Linked DNA regions of Gemmatimonas phototrophica. The protein of the gene in region 1 binds, or shares a complex with, the protein of each later gene. Links are inferred from orthologs where the notes say so. Each region holds a gene or a part of one and is shown in the gene's direction. Other genes may lie near its edges.

Region 1 (9,573 bases):
GATATAGGGCATAGAGAACCACAACAGCCCGGCATCGTCCCCAGCGGCGAGCAGGGGCACAATGTGCGGATGTTGCAGCTGGGCGGCCAGTTGGATTTCCCGCCGGAACCGCTCCACGTTGACGCCAGCCGCCAGATCGGGGGGGAGCACCTTCACGACCACGCGGCGTCCCAGGGCGATTTCCGTAGCCACGAAGACCCGGGACATGCCGGCGCCCCCCAGTTCCCGCTCTAGGCGGAACTCGGACGCGAGGGCAGCCTGCAGACGTTGTTGGAAATCGCTCACGACACGACACTCACGGAAACGGACGGCACACGGGTCCCACTGATGTTACGTCTGAAATGGTACCGATGTTACGACACCGCCGCCCAGGCGAAGGTGTCCCCCCAGCAGACGCCAGCACCCGCACCTCTCACCGTCGTGGTTGTCTCGCCTCCCCCTTTCGATATCCATCGCACCGCCCGCCTCCCACTGTCTCACCTCCCAGTCTCACCTCCCAGTCTCACCTCTCCAAAACCGGTCCGGCCCGCGCGCGATGCCTGCCCCCCGTTGACCCGGCCGCCTGGGCTGGTTAAGCTCAGGGTTCTGTTCCGTGCCGTCCCCTCCCGGGGGCGATCCACGTAGAAGTCGGAGTACGAACTCCCCGTTGGCCGACCAGCCAATGGGCTACCAACATCTGATGCCTACGATCAACCAGCTGGTCCGCCGCGCCCGAAAGGACGTGGTGGAGAAGTCCAAGGCGCCCGCGCTCAAGAGCAATCCGTTCAAGCGTGGCGTGTGCACCCGCGTCTACACCACGACGCCCAAGAAGCCCAACTCGGCGCTGCGCAAAGTTGCGCGTGTTCGTCTCACGAACCAGCTCGAAGTCACGGCGTACATCCCCGGCGAAGGCCACAACCTCCAGGAGCACTCCATCGTGCTCGTGCGCGGCGGCCGTGTGAAGGACTTGCCGGGTGTGCGTTACCACATTGTACGCGGTACGCTCGACGCCTCGGGCGTCAACGGCCGTAACCAGAGCCGGTCCAAGTACGGCACCAAGCGTCCCAAGAAGGGCGCTGCGCCCGCCGCCGGAGGTAAGAAGAAGTGAGCCGTCGCAAGAGTGCCGTAAAGCGTACCGTGCTGCCTGATGCACGCTATGACAGCCAGACCGTCTCCAAGTTCATCAACAACCTGATGATCCAGGGCAAGAAGTCCACCGCCGAAGGCATCTTCTACGGCGCCATGGACATTGTCGAGGCGAAGACCAGCCAGCCCGGCGTGGGTGTGTTCAAGCAGGCCTTGAACAACCTCAAGCCCGTCGTCGAAGTCAAGAGCCGCCGCGTTGGCGGTGCCACGTATCAGGTCCCGGTCGAGGTCCGTCAGGATCGCCGCACCGCGCTGGCCATGCGTTGGCTCATCAACTACTCGCGCGACCGTAACGAGAAGTCCATGCCCGAAAAGCTGGCCGCCGAAGTGCTGGCCGCCGCTCGCGGCGAAGGCAATGCGATCAAGAAAAAGGAAGACACCCATCGCATGGCCGAAGCCAACAAGGCCTTCGCGCACTACCGCTGGTAAATCCGGCGCCGGAGTTTCTCCCCGCCGTCAGCAGCGCCCCGGATGCATGCATCCGGGGCGCTGTTTTTTGTTGTGACAGCGCATGGAAACCCGAAGACAGATCTGTGATCCCGGACACCGCGCCCACGCCCGAATGGCCCTACTTTTCGTCCGTGTGGGACCAAGGTCCATGTCACCCTCCCGGCACAAAAATCACGCCCTGCCGATATGCCCAGAGGGAATCGGCGTTTCGCCACGGGCAATCGTTACGAAGCCGGACGAACTGTTTTGATAGCGGCCTGGAGTGTTGCGCCGCCGTACGCGTTGCGTCACGTTAGTAGAAGTGCGCGGGCCCCGATTCCGGGGTCGCGAAACGGCAAACCTGGTGAAAGCCAGGGACGCAAAGCTACAGGGCTTACTCACACCACACGGTGTGGCTGCCGGCTGAGCTACCGAACGATCACAGAGGGATCAGGTCATGCGTACTGCGAAGATGCAGTCGGTTGTTGGACAGGTACGGAGACTGGGCGGAGTCGCCGTTGGCGGTGCTCTCATGCTGCTCGCATCCTGTCGGCCGGCGGTGTCGAGCGCCACGCTCAGCGCCGATATGGGCGCGGTCACAACGGCCGACGCCATTCTGGCCAACCCGGCCCGCCGCGATGACGCCAACCGCGTCCAGATGCTCCGGACGGCCAATCGCCTTCCGCGGGTGGCCTTCCCCCGAGTACGCCCCGACTGCCTGACCCAGGGCGAAGACTTCGGATTGTGGACGGTCCGCTTTGACGGCTACGGGTGCGTGGTCGTGAGCGGCAAGGGCAATCAGGGGACGCTGGCCATGGGCCCCAAGTCGGCCGAGAAGGGATGGCAGACCCACGCCCCCATGGTGCTTGGCCCCTCGTACGGCGACCACCTCATGCTCCACGCGCGGGTGGAAACCACCGCGCAGCTGCGTGATGGACAGCCGAATCCGTGGGAAGTGGCCTGGGTTATCTGGCAGTATGAAGACGATACGCGCTTCTACTACTTCATCCCCAAGCCCAACGGCTGGGAACTGGGCAAGCGCGATCCGGCCTACCCAGGTGGCCAGCGTTTCCTGGCTTCTGGAAATCGTGAGAAATTCCCCATCGGGAAGGTCTACGATGTCACGATCGTGCAGGACGCCGACCGCATCGCCGTCTTTGTCGATGGCCGAGAGGTTGTGCGCACACGCGACGCCGAACAGCCGTACAAGAAGGGACGGATCGGCATCTATGCCGAAGACGCCGCCATCAAAGTGCACGCGGTGCGGGCGCTCTAGCCTCTTTCACCGGTCGCCGGTTGCCATCCCTCGCCAACGCGCCACACCTCACCGTGTGGCGCGTTCCTGTTGGAGGCGCCCCGCGCCCCGGAAGGTGTCGGTCACTTCACTTGGGCGGCCAATGGCCTAACCCTTAGGTTGTTGCAACTGGCACAGCGGTGACGCGCACCACATTCCCGGCGTCTATCGCGAAAGTCACGCTCCGGGTAACGTTCCAACCGCTACCGGCCCTGCCGACCTCTTCGGCTGGTCCTCGGCAACGGCGTCCCGAGGCCGGCCAGCGTACCCCTCCTCCGTCTCCGTGCTGCTCAATCTTCGTGGTCTCCAGGCGCGCCGCGGCGTCTCATGTGCGGCCGCAATTGTCGTGGCGCTGGCCAGCATGTGGTTGGCGCCAATGGCCGTCGCCCAGGCGCAGGATGCGCCTGCAGATCGGTACGCCACCGCCATGAACGTGGCCTATGCCGCCCGCCAGCGTGGTGATACCGCCAGCGCCCGCGAGTACTTTACCCGCGCCATTGCGGTCGATAGCACCCAGGCGGCGCCCCACATTGAGCTGGGCTACCTCGAGCTCGCTGGCGGCAACAAGCCCTCGGCGGCTCGCTGGTTCTCGCAGGGCGCGGCGCTCGCCCCGCAGAACGCCGATGTACGTCGGCAGTTGGGCTATGTGCTCATTGATCTGCGCCGGACTGACGACGCGATCAAGGCGCTCGAGAGCATCGGGACCACCCCCAGTGGCTACACCGATCGCGACCGGTTGGCGTTGGCGTACTTGTATGACAGCGCCACGCGGAACGCCGAAGCCCTCGAGGCGTTCCGGGCGGCCGCGCTCAGCGCCGATACCGGCGTGGCCAATCCGGCCCGACGTGCGCTGCGCGTGAAGGGGGATGTCGGGACGGTGCTCTTCTCCGAAGGCTACCTCGCCCCGTTTTACCAGTCGCGTTTCGATAACGCCATTGGCTTTGGCTTTCTGCGTCACGGCATTGAAAGCGGCGCGTCCTGGGCGCCGGCGGCCTACACGTCGTTGCGCGTGACGCGGGACAGCAAGTCTACGGGCGGCGGCGGGCAGTCGCGCGTGCTTTCCGATAACGCGGCCATCCTTGCCGGTGGGGTCCGTGTGCGCCCCTGGCACGGACCGTTATGGCTGTATGCAGAAGCGGGCGGGGCGTATTCACTTCTGACCAATGACACCACCAGCTGGCGCCGTGATGTGCGCGCCGGTGGTTATCTCATTGCCCAGGATGAGCGTCGGCTGGTACGCGATGCCAACTGGAAACTGCTCACCGACATTGCGGCCGATGTGAGCTGGTACGAACGCTTCGACAAGAACGTGATTGGCTACGCGCTGTTGCGCGAAGGCGTGCGCTTTGGCACGCCCGGCAAGCTGGCGCTCGATCTGTTTGGGCGCGGCTGGGTGGGATACGACAGCCGCGGTGACTTTTTCAACCGGGCCGCTGAGAGTGGCGGTGGTGCCGCGTTGCGGGTGGGGCCGCATTTCGTGCTGTTTACTGAAGGCATTTACGGACGATTCTTCGAGCAGCCGACGCCCGGGGTCAAGCGTCGGTATCAGGAGTGGCGTGTGACGGCCGTGTGGGGATGGCGGGCGCTCAAGCCCCTTCGTGAGGGGGGCGCACGATGACCGGTTTGGAAATGGCCGTCATTGTCATCGCGGTGTTCTACCTGATCTTTGCGATCGATGACCTGTTGTTCGATGTGACGTTCTGGTTGGGCAAGATCTTCGGCTGGTGGAAGCGCCCAACGGTGACGGTCAAGGAACTGCGTGACGTGAGCGAGTGGCGTATTGCCATCGTGACGCCCGCGTGGAAGGAAGACGACGTCATCGCGCGCATGCTCCTGTATAATCTGCCGCGACTGGACTACCAGCGGTATGACTACTGGATCGGGACGTATCAGAACGATCCGGACACTCGTCGTGAAGTGGACAAGGTGCGCGCGATCTATCCGAACGTGCGCAAGGTGACCACGACCAACGATGGCCCCACCTCCAAGGCGGACTGCGTCAACACGGTACTGCAGGCCATTGTGGAGCATGAACAGCGGGCCGGCCTGCGCTACGACCTCATCGTGTTTCATGATGTGGAGGACCTGGTGCATCCGCAGGAGCTGCGGTTGCTCAACTGGTACTTCCGCAACGATGACGTGGACTTCGTGCAATTGCCCGTGTTGTCCACGCCGCCGTTCTGGTATGACTTCGTGGCCGGTACGTACATCGACGAATTCGCCGAGATGTACACGAAGAACATGTTCGTCCGTGAGAAGGTCTGGGGCTTCGTGCCATCGGCCGGTGTGGCCACGTGTGTGCGCCGGACTGTCATTGATCAGCTCATGGAAGAGCGTAACGGGACGCCGTTCGCGACCAATTCGCTCACCGAAGACTACGATCTGGGACTTGGTCTCACGGTGCAGGGGCGTCCCACGCGGTATCTGCATCAGTACGTGCAGATCGACGAAGATGACAAGAATTCGGAAGAACTGATTGCCACGTGGGCTCCGTTCCCCCAGACGTTCCGTACCGCGGTGCGTCAGCGCACGCGCTGGATGGCCGGCATCGTGTTTCAGGGGTGGGAGCATTGGGGCTGGCCCAAGGGGCTCAGCTGGCTGCTGGCGCACGATCGTCGTGGCCCGCTGGGCTATCTCGTGGTGCTCGCCGGCTATCTGCTGCTGCTGTACTTCGTGGCGTACGAATGGGTCCGGGTGTTTTACGATCGTGGGCTTCCCGAAATGCTTGAAGAGCCATGGTTCGCGTGGCTGTTCTGGATCGGGTTGTTCTTCATGTGCAACCGCCTCATTCAGCGCGCCATCAGTACCGGCAAGCTGTACGGCTTTGGTCAGGCGCTGCTCTCGATCTTCCGGACGCCCTTCTCGAACATCGTGAACATGGTGGCCACCTTCCGGGCGGCCAATCAGTACTTCAAGTCGCGTCGCACCGGTATTCCCATGAGCTGGGACAAAACCGAACACTCATTGCCGCCGCAGGTTGGCGCACAGATGCGTCTCGGCGAGAAGCTCATCGAAGACAAGAAGCTCACCACGCAGCAGCTCGTGCTGGCGCTCAAGGAGCAGCGCGAAAAGGGTGGTCAGCTGGGCGCCATTCTGGTGAAGCAAGGTGCTGTGTCACGTGACGATGTGGAAACCGTTGTGAGGAATACCCGCGCATGAGCAAATCCCGGTGGTTGACTCCCATGCGCGGCGGCGCCCCCGCCGTGCGTGCCACGCCCAATGTGGCGGTGATCGTGGGCACCCGTCCCGAAGTCATCAAGATGGCGCCAGTGGTACGGGCGCTGCGGGCGTCCACCAGCGTGACCTGTACGGTGGTCAGCACGGGGCAGCACCGTGACCTGCTGGTGCGCGCGTTCGAAGACGTGGGGCTGGTGCCCGACATCGAGCTGTCGCTCATGACGGAGAATCAGTCGCCCAGTGCCTTTGTGGCGCGCTGCATCACCGCGCTGGACGACGTGTTTGCGCAGAACAAGCCGCAGGCGGTTCTGGTGCAAGGCGACACCAGCAGCGCCTGCGCCGGGGCCATGGCGGCCACGTGGCGCTCCATCCCCGTGGGGCATGTGGAAGCCGGCCTGCGCTCCTTCAATTTTCAGGAGCCGTTCCCGGAAGAGTTCCACCGTCGCGTGGTGGGTGTGGCAGCGCAGTGGCATTTTGCCCCCACGCCGGAGAGCCGCGACAACCTGCTGCGCGAAGGCGTCCCCATGCACCGCATCTTCATGACCGGCAATACCATTGTGGATGCCGTGAAGCAGATGGATGTGTCGCGCCCGTTCGAAAATCGCCTGCTGGATGCGGTGCCCGAGGGGCGCCTGGCGCTCGTTACGGCGCATCGGCGGGAGAACCAGGGCGAGTCCATGCGGGATATCGCCCGTGCCGTCAAGCGGCTGGTGGCGGCCGTGGCGGACTTGCAGGTGGTGCTGCCGCTGCACCCCAATCCCAATGTGCGCGGGCTTTTTCAGCAGGAGCTGGGGGATACGCCGCGGGTGCACCTGCTGGAGCCGCTCAGCTATCCCGACCTGCTGAAGGTCCTGCACAAGAGCACGATCATCCTGTCCGACTCGGGCGGATTGCAGGAGGAGGCCCCCAGTGTGGGGCGTCCCATTCTCATTTTGCGGGAACGCACCGAGCGCCCGGAAGTGGTGCAGGTGGGGGCAGGCATTCTGGTGGGTACCGATCCCGATCTCATCGTAAAGGAAGCGCTGTCCATTTTGTGCGACCCGGTGGTGTACGAGCGCATGGTCACGGTGCCCAACCCGTTTGGTGACGGCAAGGCGTCGGCCCGCATCACGGAAATCCTGGAGTCCTCGCTGTGCGAGGAAGCGGATTTGCCGGTGATGTCGATGGTGCTGTAACCTTCACGTTATGGTTGGGTCTGCTGGCATGAAACCGCAGACTGTGGGAAGTTCGCAGCAACCTGTCGCACGGTGTGGGCGCCAAGCCACACGCGATGTGGAGATGTGGGGGTGAAAGGGCAAGAAAGCCCTCTCAAAAGGTGGATAAGTCGTTTTATGGTAGAGCTCGGCATGTGGCACGGCTTATGCTTCAGTTAGGTAGCAGGTGGTCCGAACGCTCGGCGCCACAATAAACTCAGCAAGGGTTTTCCAATGCTTCGCACGTCGTCCCGTATCGCCACAACCGTTCGCCTTGCCATTGGTGTGAGCAGCGTTCTGCTTGCGTCCACCGAGGCCGCTGCGCAGACCTATAGCGATTTCGGCTCGGTGACTACCGCTCCTACGAGTGGTGTCTGTAAGAACTGGGGCAATGAGGGGTTCGGCCCGAAATCTGGTGGCCTCACCTGGTACAACGCGTACCTGCTCAACGTGCCCGAATACTTCAATTGCTGGACAAAGGCGCCAGCGGTCACCGGGTATCCGTCCAATTCAAAGCTGGCGATCCTGACGTCGACCCCCCTGCAGGTCCAGATGGATACGTTTAATCCGTTCTTCCTGCACAGCCTCAAGGTGGGATCGGGGTGGACGAACGACGCGATCCTGACGCTGAACGGCTACATGGGTGACGTCAACAACAAGACGCTGCAGTTCAGCCAGACCCTGACCAATCTTGACGCGAACGCCCCGATGGCGGATTCGTGGAAGATCGACAATCAGGGGAAGGCCATTACCTACTTTACCCTCAGCGTCAACTACAATCTTGCCGGCGCTCCAGCGTGGAATCCGGTGGATGCGAACTGTCTGTACGCGACCGCCCCAGCTGACGTGGCGAATTGCGCGGTGCCGGCGTGGGGCCAGGACCCGTACAACTCCCGCCTCTATCAGTGGCAGGTTGATCGCTCCATCGGCATGGGGGCCAATGCCCGTACGACGCTTCCCTACCAGACCATTTGGGTCGCTGGGGTTGAGACGTCTTCGGTCGTCCCCGAGCCGAGCACCTATGCCCTGATGGGCGCGGGTCTGCTGGCGCTGGGTGTGGCCTCGCGCCGCCGCCGGAAGCAGGGCTGAACATATTTTGGAAAGGGGCTGGCCAGACTGGTCGGCCCCCTGGGTAAGAACCGCGCCGTCCGGAGCTGGTCCGGACGGCGCGAAATGTTTGGAGGGGAAGCAGTTGGACGCCGAGTGGCGTATATCGGCGGTTCCCGCGGGTTGACTTCCGGCCCAGGCTCCCTCATGTTAGGTGTCTGCCCGTAAACGCCTCAAAAGGGCGTGGTCTGGCAACCCCAACGTAGTCTCGCAACACAGTCGGCGGATCTGCAGCCGACCCCTTATGGGCCACCGCGGTTTCAGGGTGGGGCGCCACGCCCGGCAGTCTTTGGGTAGGCACGCTGTTCCGGCACGGCATCGTGATGATGACGCGCTCCCGACAAGCAACGCAGCCAATTCAACGTCGCATCTGGAGTCCGCAGTTCTCTGGAAGTGGCGCGCTTGGGTCCCCACTCGTGCAGCAGCGGCGAGCGTACCCGGCGACAGCGGATGGATACCGCTCCCAATCCGGGAGGCCAGGTCCAGCCGTTTTTTTGCTGGTTCACTTTTGTTCTCTTACTGCGCTGCCCTGGCGGCGCATACCGAAAACTATGCCGCGTACCACCCCGCTCCAGCACTACCGCAACATCGGCATCATGGCCCACATCGATGCCGGCAAGACGACCACCACTGAGCGCATCCTGTATTACACAGGCAAGTCGCACAAGATTGGTGAAGTCCACGATGGCGCCGCCACCATGGACTGGATGGAACAGGAACAGGAGCGCGGCATCACGATCACGTCGGCCGCGACGACCTGCTTCTGGATGCGTCATGGCCAGGCCCACGACAAGGGCGCGGGTCCGGAATTCCGCATCAACATCATCGACACCCCGGGCCACGTGGACTTCACCGTCGAAGTGGAGCGTTCGCTCCGCGTGCTCGACGGCGCCGTCACGCTGCTCGACTCGGTGGCCGGTGTAGAGCCGCAGACGGAAACGGTATGGCGTCAGGCCGACCGGTACCGTGTGCCGCGCATGATTTTCTCGAACAAGATGGATCGGGTGGGCGCGAACTTCGATCGCTGCCTGGCCATGATCCGTGATCGCCTGAGCAAGCGCGCGTTCCCGCTGCAGCTGCCGGTGGGTTCGGGCGAAACGTTCACGGGCCACATCGACGTGCTCGAGCGCAAGCAGTACATCTTCCACGACGAGACGATGGGCAAGACGTTCTCGGTGGTCGATGTGCCGGCCGAGTTCAAGGACGCCTGCGAGCTCGCGCGTCACGAGGCCATTGAAGCGGCCGTCG
Region 2 (11,495 bases), 1.7 Mb from region 1 along the record:
TGAAGACAGCCTGCACCGGATTCGCGATCGGCGGCTGGAGGATGGGCTCAGCGGACAAGGGCACTCTGTGGCGGACGGTACGGCACGAGCGGCTGCTCCTTCTGCTTCGGATAGTCCTTGCGCAGGGGGTGGCCCACGAATCCTTCGTACAGGAGAATGGGACGGAGATCGGGATTGCCCCGGAACACGATGCCATACATGTCATGGCACTCGCGCTCCATATAGCCCGCCGATCCATAAAGCGACGTCAGGGACTCCACCGTGGGGTCGCTCTCCGGCACGCGGATCTTGAGTCGGACCCGTGCCTTGTGCGTGGTGGAATAGAAGTGATGCACGACCTCAAAGCGGAGTGCCTCACCCGGCCAGTCCACGGCCGTCACGTCGAGAAACAGATCAAACGTGAACTCGTCGCGGAGACGCTGCGCCAAAGGCAGCAGCGCCGCCGGCGTGATGGCCAGCACCAGCACGCCATGCTGCACCCCCAGTGAGCGCACCGGCGGTGTCGTTGCGTCTGCTGCCGCCGTGGTGGACGCCGCGTCGGCATCCGCCGGGACCAGCTGCTGTTGCAGCAGTTCAAAGATCGGGGCGGTCACGATCAGAATTGTTCGTTGATGATAGGATGTCGCCCGTTGGCGATCTTCTCCTGCAACCGCATGATGCCATCGATGACCATCTCGGGCCGAGGCGGACAACCCGGGACGTAGATGTCCACGGGAATGATGCGATCGATCCCCGGCAGCGAGGCATAGTTCTGGTAGAAGCCGCCCGTACTGGCACAGACCCCGAATGCCATGACCCATTTGGGTTCACACATCTGCTCGTACACCTTGAGCAGAATGGGCGCCTGCTTCTGCGTCACGGTCCCGACCACCATCAGCAAGTCGGCCTGTCTGGGTGAGAAGCGCGGGAGCGCGGCACCGAAGCGATCGGTGTCGTAGTTGGACGAGCTGACGGCCATGAATTCCATGGCGCAGCAGGCTGTTACGAATGGATAGGGAAAGAGCGAGAACTTGCGGGCCCAGCCAACCAGTTCGTCTTTCCGGGTGGTCAGGTACTCGAACGTGGCCGCCTTGGCCTGAGGCTCAACGGCGGGACCGGTCGAGACAGCCCGTCCGGCCGCATCGACAATGGGGAGGCGCTTCCCGTACATCGACTACTCCGTCACCGCTTCGAGGATGCGCGCCTTGTAGACGTAGAGCAGGCACAGCACCAGCAAAGCCGTAAACAAGAAGAACGTGAACACCATGAACCCTGAGAGCGGCCGTGCGCCCAGGGTCCAGATGAACAGAAACATCGTTTCGAGATCGAACAGCAGAAACGCGATCGCCACCGCGTAATACTTGATGGGGACCGCTTTGACGTTGAGGATATCCACGGGCGTCGCGCCACACTCGAAGGGTTCGAGCTTGGTGGACGTCGCGGCGGGCTTGGGGCCCAACAACGCGTTCAGGGTCAGCGCCAGGCCGACAAAGCCGACGATGGCGGAGAGATACAGCAGAAACGTGATATACGGCGTCATCGAGCAGGCACTGGGGAGTCGGGCCTGGTACTTGGCGGGAATGACAAAGGGCTGCGCCCGGGATCCCGAATGGTAATGGGGTGTACCGGTCGGCAAGCTGATCTGCCAGATCCGCCAACGTGAACCCGGGGACAGCCTCCGTCAAGCGGCATCGCTCGGCGGCCACTGCCCGCGGGAAGCAGAACAGAGGCGGGTGGACCGAATTGAGGGCATCGGGGAATGCCCGACCTCGAGGTCGTACCTGCCTAACGGCTCCCCGTCGCCCGACGCTGAGCCCTGACTGCCACACTATTGTCACAAAAAGTTGACAGACAAGGTGTCAGCCTATGTTGACAGTTGGACCAAGCGGTCGCAGGTTCATTATTATGCCCTGTGTCCTACCGCGACCCTGCCATAATCCGCAGGAACCCGAGGCGGCGTCCGGCGTTAAGCTCGTGCCGGACGGCTCATCCGATTCCGCGTCCATGTGTGTGCCATCCTCATCCCTGCCTCACATCGCTTCGATGAAATCTCGGCGTCTCCCGAGTTCGGTGGCATGATCGCACCCGCTTCGCTCAACGATGCGGCGGAGTGCGCCCGTATCACCATGGCTCATGCCCGCACCTTTTCGCTGGCCAGCAAGCTGCTGCCCCCAGAGAAGCGTCGTGCGGCTTATGCCCTGTACGCATTCTGCCGCGTCGCTGACGACTTGGTCGATCAGGCGGATCACGACAATCTCGGCGCGTTACGGATCGAGCTCGACGGCTACCGTGATCAGTTGCAGGCGGCCCTTGATGGGCGCCCGGCTGGCCCGATTTTTCGTGAAATGGCGTGGGTCACCCGGGCCTACGATGTGGCGCCGGATCCCCTGTTCGAATTGCTGGATGGGGTGGGGCGCGACCTCGAAGCGCACACCTACGCCACGTGGCCTGAGCTTGAGCAGTACTGCGAAGGGGTGGCCAGTTCGGTGGGTGAGATGTGCACCTACGTCTTTGGCGTACCGGCCGGGCCCGCCATGCGTACCAAGGCAATCCAGTATGCGCGTACCCTTGGCACCGCCATGCAACTCACCAATATCCTGCGGGATGTGGGTGAAGATGCCCACCGCGGGCGCTGCTACCTGCCGGCCGAGGACATGGCCCGCTTCGGACTGACCGCCCAGGACGTGCTGTCCCGCGACCCGTCGCTGGCGCGGAATCCGTCGTGGGCCAAGCTCATGGCCTTCGAGGTGAGCCGCGCCCGCGCGCTGTATGCAGCGGCCATGCCGGGCATTGCCCTGTTGGAAGCGGATGCCCAGCGGTGTGCGGCGGCCTGCGCCAACGGCTATGCCGGTATTCTGTCCGCGATCGAGGCACAGGGCTACGACACCATTTCGTCGCGGGCGCGAATCGGCCGCCTGGCGCGCGTGGGCATCCTGTGGAATGCGTGGCGCTATCGTGCGCCCACGCCCGACCTGTCGGCGCTGGGCCACGGCCCGCGCATCGTGTGGGAACCCAACACCGCGTCGTCCAACGCCGACGCGCTCGTCCGTCTCGCCTGAGGTGCAGTAGGTATGACCCCTTATACGGATCTGCAGGACACCTCGAAGTCGACGCTGTTCAAGATCGCCTCGATCACGCTGCTGGGCCATCTGTTCTTCAGCGCGTTTTCGGCGTTCGCCTTCGCGACCTTTCTCCTCCCGCCCTATCCGGACTGGCTCCAGGAACCCCAGAACCAGAAGGTGATGGCCATGGGGTACGCGTACGGGGGCGCCACGACGGTGACGCTGGGCGCCATCTCCGGCCTCGCGTTTCTGGCGTACGCCGTGGGCATGCGGAAGGCATTGATTACCTTCGGCATCTCTTTTGTGCTGGCCTTTACGTCGGAGTACGCAGGCACGGTCACCGACTATCCGTTCGGCGCGTACGAGTACACCAGTCAGCTTGGCTACAAGTTGTTTGAACGCGTGCCGTTCAACATCCCGACGTCGTGGTTCTACATGCTGGTCGCCTCGCTGGCCATTTGCGGGCGCTTCCTGCCGGCCAAGGATGACAACACGTCGAAGTGGTGGTGGGCCTTCGTCGGCGGCGTAGTGCTCACGCTGTGGGATGTGTCGATGGACCCGGCGATGGTGAAGACCAATCACTGGTTTTGGCAGATCGGCGATCTCTCCAACCGGAGCGCCTTCGAGCAGGCGATCGGCAACCCGATCTTCTTCGGCATGCCAATCACCAACTGGCTGGGGTGGCTCCTCACCGGAATCATCGTAGCCCGCGTAATGCTCATGGTCATCCCGCCGTCGGAATGGGTGGCCAAGGTGTCCCCGCACCGCCTCCCGATTGCGCTGTACGCCATCAACGGCCTGCTGCCGCTGGCGATCTGCTTCCGCTGGGACATGGTCCCGGCCGGCGTGCTCGGAACCATTGCCATGGTGGTGCCGCTCTGGGCGGCGCTTCGCAACGACCCCGCGCCGCTGACCAGCCTTGGCACCGCTCCGTTGAGCCGGGTTGGCGACGGCGCGCTCAGTTCCCGATAACCATAGACTGGGCAGTCTGTACCAGAACGGCCGGGCCCCAGCCCGGCCGTTTGCAATTCGTCCACGACCCCATAGGGGTTTTCCGGGCACACAGCACGATTGGTGTGCGTTAGCCTTTACGACTGCGGTATGGATCGCCTCGTTCCCATCTTCGATTCCGATGCACTGCCCATCGGCATTCTCGTCCTCATTGCGGTAGAGGCGCTGGTGCTGGTGATCTGGCAGCGGCGCAACCCCGACTCGGTGCTGGGGCGGCCCAACATCGCCCGCATTGTTTCGTTTCTTGGCGCCGGCGGTTCGCTCGTGGCGGCCATGATCTTTCATCGTCGTCCCGATCCGTCACCCGAGGGGTTTGCCGTTGCGATGTTGTGCGCAATGGTCATTCACCTCTGGCACATTGCCGTCCTGCTGAAGCGTTAAGCACGCATCCCGCAGGCGTCACGATCCCTCAGAGCACTTCGGTTATGCGCATTGTTGTCATCGGTAGCGGATTTGGCGGCCTCGCCGCCGCCATTCGCCTGCAGGCCCAGGGGCACCAGGTCACGATTGTCGAGAAGCTCGACAAGGCGGGCGGCCGTGCCTACGTCTTCGAACAGGACGGTTTCAGCTTCGACGCCGGTCCCACCATCATCACGGCGCCGTGGGTGCTGGACGAACTGTTCGCACTGACCGGGAAGAAAACCGAGGACTACATCAAGCTGGTGCTGCTGAATCCGTTTTACAACATCCGGTTCGAAGACGGGTCGGTGTTCCACTACAACGGTGACAAGGAAGACCTCGTTCGTCAGGTGGGCGAATTCTCGCCGCGTGACGTGCAGGGCTACCAGCGGTTCCGTGAAAAAGCGTGGGACATTTTCAACACCGGCATGTCGCTCATCGACAAGCCGTTCCTGACGATGGGTTCGATGTTGCGCGTCGTGCCCGATCTCATTCGCATGCGCGCCGATGTCTCCGTGGCGGGGCTGGCCGGGAAATACATCAAGGACGAGCGCCTGCGGCAGGTCTTCTCCTTCCACCCACTCCTGGTGGGCGGCAATCCGTTTCGTTCGTCCAGCGTGTACGCACTCATCCACAAGCTGGAACAGCAGTGGGGCGTGATGTTTGCCATGGGAGGCACGGGTGCACTCGTGCGCGCCCTGGTGCAGGCCTTCGAAGATCTTGGCGGCGAGATTCGCTACGAAAGCGAAGTGCAGGAAATCCTGGTGGACGAGAAGCGTCGGGCCAGTGGCGTGAAGCTCAAGAATGGGCAGCAACTCAAGTCTGATGCGGTGGTGTGCAACGGAGATCTCGCACAGGCGTACCGCACGTTGCTGCCACCAGCCGTGCGTCCCAGCATGCCCAACCGGAAGGTGGAGAACCTGCGCCACAGCATGTCGCTGTTCGTCATCTACTTCGGCACCAACCGCAAGTATGACAACATCGCGCACCATGAGATCATCATGGGCCCGCGCTACAAGCATCTGCTCGAAGACATCTTCGAAAAGAAGATTCTGTCCGACGATTTCTCGTTGTACCTGCACCGCCCGACTGCCACCGACCCGTCGCTGGCGCCGCCGGGGCACGATTGCTGGTACGTGCTCTCCCCCGTGCCGCATCTGGGGAGCAATACCGACTGGGAAGCGGTGAGCCAGCGTTACCGCGATCGCATCATGCAGTACCTCGAAGATCGCTACGTGCCCGACCTGCAGAAGCACATCGTGACCGAACGCCGCATCGACCCGCGCTATTTCGAATCCACGCTCAACAGCTACATGGGCAGCGCCTTCGGTCCCGAGCCAGTGCTCACGCAGTCGGCCTACATGCGCCCGCACAACCAGAGCAAGGACATCCCGAACCTGTATTTCTGTGGCGCCGGCACCCACCCGGGAGCTGGCCTCCCCGGCGTGATTTCCTCGGGCAAGATCGTGGCCGAGCTGATTGGGGGGGTCCCCGCCAAACGGGCGGCGCCCTCCCCTGCCCCCACCCTGCAGCCGGTGTAATCGCTGCCCGGTGGGGGTCTACTTCCGCTCCCTTCCCCCACTAGATTGTTCGGGATGAACATCACAATCACTCCGACCGAGACCGCTGGTGTCTCGCGGCGCCTGCAGATCACGGTGCCGGCCGACACCGTGGCATCCTACGAAGACCAGGCGGCGCGCAAGTACGCGACGCAGGTCCGCCTGCCGGGCTTCCGTCCCGGCAAGGCCCCGCCATCCATGGTGCGCAAGAAGTTTCCCGAGGCCGTGCGCCAGGAAGCCATTGAGCTCGTGATCAACGAGGCCTTCCGCGAAGCGATCGAACGCGAAGGGCTCAAGCTCGCCGCGCAGCCGCATGTGCACGACGTCAAGGCCGAGCCCGGCCAGGCGCTCGAGTTCGAACTGCACTGCGAAGTGCGTCCGGAACTGGCCCTCGACAAGCTCGACGGTTTTGCCGTGACGCGCACCGAAACGGCCGTCACCGACGAGCTGATCGAAGAGCAAATCGAACGCCTGCGCGAACAGAAGGCGGAGTGGACGCCGGTGGAAGACAAGGCCGCGGAAGGTGACATGGTCACCGTGCTGCTTTCCACCGCCGAAGCAGACGGTTCGCTTCCCGAGGGCAAGGAATACCGCCTCGTGCTCGGCGGCGGTCAGGCCATTGCCGGGATCGAAGAGCTGGTCATGGAAACGGCCCCTGGCGCCACCAACGAGAAGTCGGTGCGCTGGCCCGATGATTTCCCCGACGAGACGCAGCGCGGCGTGTCCAAGCTGGTGCGGGTCGTTGTCAAGGACGTCAAGCGCAAGGCGCTGCCGGCGCTCGACGACGCCTTCGCTCGCGAAATCGGCGACTTCGACACCATCGACGCCCTGCGCGCCGCCGTGCGTGTGGACATGGGTGAGCACAGCAAGCGCGAGTCGGATGCCGACGTGCGCGGCCAGCTCATCAAGCAGATCGTCGAGGCCAACCCGTTTGACGTGCCCAAGGCGTGGGTCATGCAACTGGTGGACGGGTACATGCAGATGTACGGCGTGCCCGACGCCCAGAAGCAGACGTTTGCCAAGGAATTCATGCCGATGGCCGAGAATCAGGTGCGTCGTGACCTGATCATCGACACCATTGCTGAACGTGAGTCTCTCGCCGCCAGCGCGGCCGAAGTGGACGCACGCGTGGAAGATCTGGCCAAGGCCCGGAACGCCGATCCCGGTCAGGTGTACGCGCAGCTCCAGAAGCAGGGAAAGCTCCAGGAAATTGAACGCGAAGTGACCGAAGAGCGCGTGTTCGCCTGGTTGCTCGAGAAGAATCCCGTGACGGCGGCGTAAGCCTCCGTCTCCGCAGTTACCCGTAAGGAGAACGAAGCATGGCATCGATCTACATGCCGTACATCATCGAGCGCTCGAGCCGTGGCGAGCGCACGTATGACATCTTCTCGCGCCTGTTGATGGATCGCATCGTGTTCCTCGGCTCGCCGATCAACGACGACGTCGCGAACATCATCATTGCGCAGATGCTCTTCCTCGAGGCGGACAACCCCGAGAAGCCCATTCACCTGTACATCAACTCCCCGGGTGGCTCGGTCTCGGCCGGCCTCGCGATGTACGACACGATGCAGTTCATCAAGGCCCCCGTGCACACCACGTGCATGGGTATGGCGGCTTCCATGGGCGCGTTCCTGCTCTGCGCCGGCGCCGCCGGTCACCGCAGCGCGCTTCCGCACAGCCGCATCATGATTCACCAGCCGTCGCAGAACGGTGGCGGTGGCTCGGCGTCGGACATTGAGATTCAGGCCAAGGAAATCCTGTATCTCCGTTCGAAGATGAACGAACTCATGGCCAAGCACACCAACCGTCCGGTGGAGCAGATTGAGCGCGACACGGATCGTGACCGCTTCATGAGCGCCGAAGATGCCAAGGTGTACGGTCTGGTGGACAACGTCATTCAGCATCAGGCGGAACTGGTTCCGGCCACCAAGTAACACCGTACGACCTCGCGACAACGAGGCAAACACAACGGCCCCGCACTGTTCGTGCGGGGCCGTTGTGTCGTTAGCGGGCGGTCACCCGCATCTGGATTTCCGTTGCCGGCCTGGTGGTGAGGCGGGCGTACGGCCGCACCGTCTCCGGATGCAGTGTGGTGAAGTCAAACCGGCGCACCAGCCGGGCGATGATCAGCGCCGTTTCAATGGTGGCGAACGCGGCCCCTACACAAATGCGCGGCCCGGCGCCGAACGGCAGGTACGAACCTGGCACCTGCTTCGATTCCCGCTCCGGAAGAAACCGGTCGGGATCAAAACGGTCCGGCATATCCCACAGCTTTTCGTGTCGATGCATGCTCCACGGCGCAATCATGAGCATGGTTCCGCGCTTGACCTTGCGGCCGTCGATCTCCGTGTCCTTGCCGGCCACACGCGGCAGAAACGTAATGGGCGGGTAGAGGCGCAGCACTTCGCGGAAGAAATTGCGAACAAATGGCAGACGCTTCGTGTGCTCAAGCAGCACGGGACCGTCACCCACAACCTCCGCTACCTCGGCGCGAATGCGGGCGGCGAGATCGGGACGTTGCGACAGAATGAAAAACGCCCAGGTCAAGGAACTCGCCGTGGTCTCGTGCCCAGCCAGGAAGAACACCCCCAGCTGGTCGATCAGCCCTTCCCGATCGAAGGGCTCACCCGTTTCGGCGTCGCGCGCCTCGAGAATGGCCCCGGCGATATCGTCGAACTCCGGGTGCTTGAGGCGTTCATCGAGCATGGTACCCAGATGCATGCGAATGCGGGCGCAGGCCTTCCGCACAGGCTCCGGCTGCTGGTGCGGCGACCAGGGCCTGTCCCACAGCATGCGCTTGATATCGATGCTCCCCACCTGCCGTTCGAAGCGCATGAAGTCATCAAAGACCTCCTGCGACGCTTCGCCTCCCAGCGGCACCGAGAAGATCGTGCGCGTAATGACATCGGCCGTGAGGTGGCTCATGGCGGCATCAAGTGAAAACGGCTGCGCACCGGCGGCCTGCTCTTCCAACCGATGCTCGTAGTCGTCTACCGCAGCCGCCATGAAGTCGAAGGCGCGATTGATGCGCATATGCGAGAACGCGGGGTCCACCATCTTCCGCTGCCGCCGCCAGGTATCGCCACTGGTGACGAACATGGAGTTCCCCACGAGATCTTCCAACGCCTCCACGAACAGGTCGTTCTTGGGGAAGGTGTCGTGGTCGGTGAGAATGCGGTTCACCCAGACCGGATCGTTGACGAGCAGGATCCCCCGCCGGGTGTAGCCAAGAGGGGTGATCATCTCGCGATAGGCGAGATCCGGCAAAAGGCTGAGCAGGTCCTTTTCCCGGCGCCACATGAGGCGCAACAGTGAAGGAACCGGTGGGCGCGGCGTAGGCGCCGGCGGGCGCCAGAGAGGCCCCGGAGCCGTTGAATCCGGTTGGGGAGGGGTCACGGGTGTCTCAGGCCTTGCTGGTCGCGCCAGCCGGTGCAGAGCGCGGCCGGCGGAAGGCCAGGCGCAGACGTGTCTGCTGGTAGATGATGATCACCAATCCCACACCGAGTGGGATGGCCCACATTTTGGGATTGAGCGCGTTGCCGGGGTTGAGCCGCACAAAACCGAACGCCATGAATGCGGTATACACGGAGATACCGGACCCCACGATGCTCTTGATGTGCTCCAGCTGGTACGCAATGCGACTGGGCTCAGGGGTATAGATGAACCACAGATTGGTCAGCCCCGACGCAATGCCCACCAGCGAGAAGCCCATCATGAGCGTCTCATTGATGAGCCACCCCCGATAGGCGCACACGAGGGCGGCAAAGATCGTGAACACGTTCAGGGACACATTGGCCCAGTGCCGGTTGGCCGGGTGGTTCTTCTTGTTCCGGATGGTGGCGATCCCATGCCAGACCAGATGGATGGTCATGATGGCGAGGTACAGCATCATCCAACCAAAAATCCCCTCAATCCGCGACTGGGGCCAATTGAGCGCCACCTGTTTGGGGTGGGTGACGATGGGGGACAGCAGGGTGGTACTTGCCATGCCAATGGCCATGCTGGCGGTCACCAACATGAGCCGGGCATACCATTCCCCGAACTTCCGGTGGGTCGGGCTCCCCTTTTTCCCAAGCACGGGGATCCAAAAGAGGAGCAACCCCACCGCGCCGGTGGTGACATGGACGAACAAGAAGCCTTCAAAGGGCCACATACGGAACCTTTGGTACCCTGTGACGGGGTGCGGGGTAAAACGGGGGAGGGGACAAAGTGGGGCGGCCCGGTCGGTAACGCCATCGTGAAGCCCCTGACACCAACTTGACCCGGCTCGTGTTTTTCCGGGAGGGTGCCGACACTCTCAAGGAAGCCGTTTCGCTTGACCCTGCGTAGCCTGCGGGGTTAACTCTACCATCCGTGCAGCCGTGTCGCGCTGCATGTCCCAATGCTGTGCGGGGCCTGCCTGAGACCCCGTCCGCTCACCGTACCGGATCGCCATGTCCCACGACAAGCATCTGCGCTGCTCTTTTTGCGGAAAGTCCAAGGACGCCGTCCGGAAGTTCATTTCGGGGCCCTCGGTCTATATCTGCAACGAGTGCATTGCCCTCTGCAACGAAATTCTCGCCGAGGACGAAGAACGCGAGGTCGCGGAATCGATCACGCAGGTTCCTACCCCGCGTGAGATCAAGAACATCCTCGATTCGTACGTCATCGGACAGGATCAGGCCAAGAAGGCGTTGTCGGTGGCGGTATACAACCACTACAAGCGCATCAACGCCGCCGGCACGGCCCGCGAAGACGATGTGGAGCTGGACAAGTCCAACATCTTGCTCATCGGGCCCACCGGCACCGGCAAGACGCTGTTGGCACAGACCCTGGCCCGTATCCTCGACGTGCCGTTTACCATTGCCGATGCGACCACGCTGACCGAAGCGGGGTACGTGGGCGAGGACGTGGAGAACATTCTGGTGCGGCTGCTGCAGGCGGGCGACTTCAATGTCGCCGAATGCGAGCGCGGCATCGTCTACATCGACGAAATCGACAAAATCGCGCGGAAGTCGGAGAACCCGAGCATTACGCGCGACGTGTCGGGTGAAGGGGTGCAGCAGGCGCTGCTCAAGATTCTTGAGGGCACCGTCGCCAGCGTCCCGCCGCAGGGCGGCCGCAAGCACCCGCAGCAGGAATACATCCAGATCAACACCAAGGACATCCTGTTCATCTGCGGTGGCGCCTTCGATGGGCTCGAAAAGATCATCGAAGCCCGCACGGGCAAGCGTCAGCTCGGCTTTGATGCCAAGAAGGGCGACAGCAAGGTGGTCTCGATCAAGCAGACCACTCCCAAGACGCCGTTTGCCGAAGTGGAGCCGGACGACCTGCTCCGGTTTGGGATCATCCCCGAGTTGGTGGGCCGCCTGCCGGTGTGCGTGCCGCTCGAGGCGCTCGACGAGGATACGCTCGTGAGCATTCTCAAGGAACCGAAGAACGCGTTGACCAAGCAGTATCAGCGCCTCTTCGACCTCGAGGAAGTGAAGATCACGTTTGAGGAATC

What was found.
Region 2: the proteins of rpsG (region 1) and tig are in contact, whole or in part, in a crystal structure (PDB 3GTY), measured with the Thermotoga maritima proteins. The link is inferred for Gemmatimonas phototrophica from one-to-one orthologs. Residues at the interface, in WP_004081843.1 of Thermotoga maritima: Lys34, Lys52, Lys55, Glu59, Arg62, Gln63, Glu66, Asn67, Lys69, Val71, Arg95, Ala109, Lys110, Lys111, Gly112, Arg113, Pro114, Glu117, Glu121, Ile124, Ala125, Tyr127, Asn128, Asn129, Thr130, Gly131, Lys135, Asp139, Arg142, Met143; in WP_004081061.1 of Thermotoga maritima: Glu122, Val124, Val129, Leu130, Tyr133, Glu188, Gly259, Ile262, Tyr263, Glu266, Ser270, Glu273, Gln274, Glu277, Arg308, Gln311, Ile312, Ser315, Tyr316, Glu325, Arg329, Arg336, Leu363, Phe366, Trp367, Arg373, Leu377, Arg381, Leu384, Glu387.

The regions. Positions count from the first base shown.
Region 1 is NZ_CP011454.1:1,233,652-1,243,224, forward strand. Bases 1-2,818 are described here. They hold rpsG (30S ribosomal protein S7), read left to right. Parts: upstream 1-1,083; coding sequence 1,084-1,554; downstream 1,555-2,818. Other genes in these bases: GEMMAAP_RS05100 (serine/threonine-protein kinase), read right to left, coding at 1-285; rpsL (30S ribosomal protein S12), read left to right, coding at 680-1,087; GEMMAAP_RS05115 (LamG domain-containing protein), read left to right, coding at 2,012-2,818. Also shown: more of GEMMAAP_RS05115, read left to right, coding at 2,819-2,830; GEMMAAP_RS05120 (tetratricopeptide repeat protein), read left to right, coding at 3,132-4,466; GEMMAAP_RS05125 (glycosyltransferase), read left to right, coding at 4,463-6,007; wecB (non-hydrolyzing UDP-N-acetylglucosamine 2-epimerase), read left to right, coding at 6,004-7,200; GEMMAAP_RS20810 (PEP-CTERM sorting domain-containing protein), read left to right, coding at 7,453-8,307; fusA (elongation factor G), read left to right, coding at 8,877-9,573.
Region 2 is NZ_CP011454.1:2,889,260-2,900,754, forward strand. What follows is about bases 5,176-8,168. They hold tig (trigger factor), read left to right. Parts: upstream 5,176-6,046; coding sequence 6,047-7,291; downstream 7,292-8,168. Other genes in these bases: GEMMAAP_RS12265 (phytoene desaturase), read left to right, coding at 5,176-5,992; GEMMAAP_RS12275 (ATP-dependent Clp protease proteolytic subunit), read left to right, coding at 7,330-7,944; GEMMAAP_RS12280 (cytochrome P450), read right to left, coding at 8,015-8,168. Outside these bases: nuoD (NADH dehydrogenase (quinone) subunit D), read right to left, coding at 1-64; GEMMAAP_RS12235 (NADH-quinone oxidoreductase subunit C), read right to left, coding at 48-593; GEMMAAP_RS12240 (NADH-quinone oxidoreductase subunit B), read right to left, coding at 596-1,150; GEMMAAP_RS12245 (NADH-quinone oxidoreductase subunit A), read right to left, coding at 1,154-1,519; GEMMAAP_RS12250 (phytoene/squalene synthase family protein), read left to right, coding at 2,055-3,038; GEMMAAP_RS12255 (carotenoid biosynthesis protein), read left to right, coding at 3,051-4,013; GEMMAAP_RS12260 (hypothetical protein), read left to right, coding at 4,143-4,433; more of GEMMAAP_RS12265, read left to right, coding at 4,478-5,175; more of GEMMAAP_RS12280, read right to left, coding at 8,169-9,406; GEMMAAP_RS12285 (hypothetical protein), read right to left, coding at 9,414-10,163; ATP-dependent Clp protease ATP-binding subunit ClpX, read left to right, coding at 10,444-11,495. UniProt on the Bacillus subtilis protein: Involved in protein export. Acts as a chaperone by maintaining the newly synthesized protein in an open conformation. Functions as a peptidyl-prolyl cis-trans isomerase.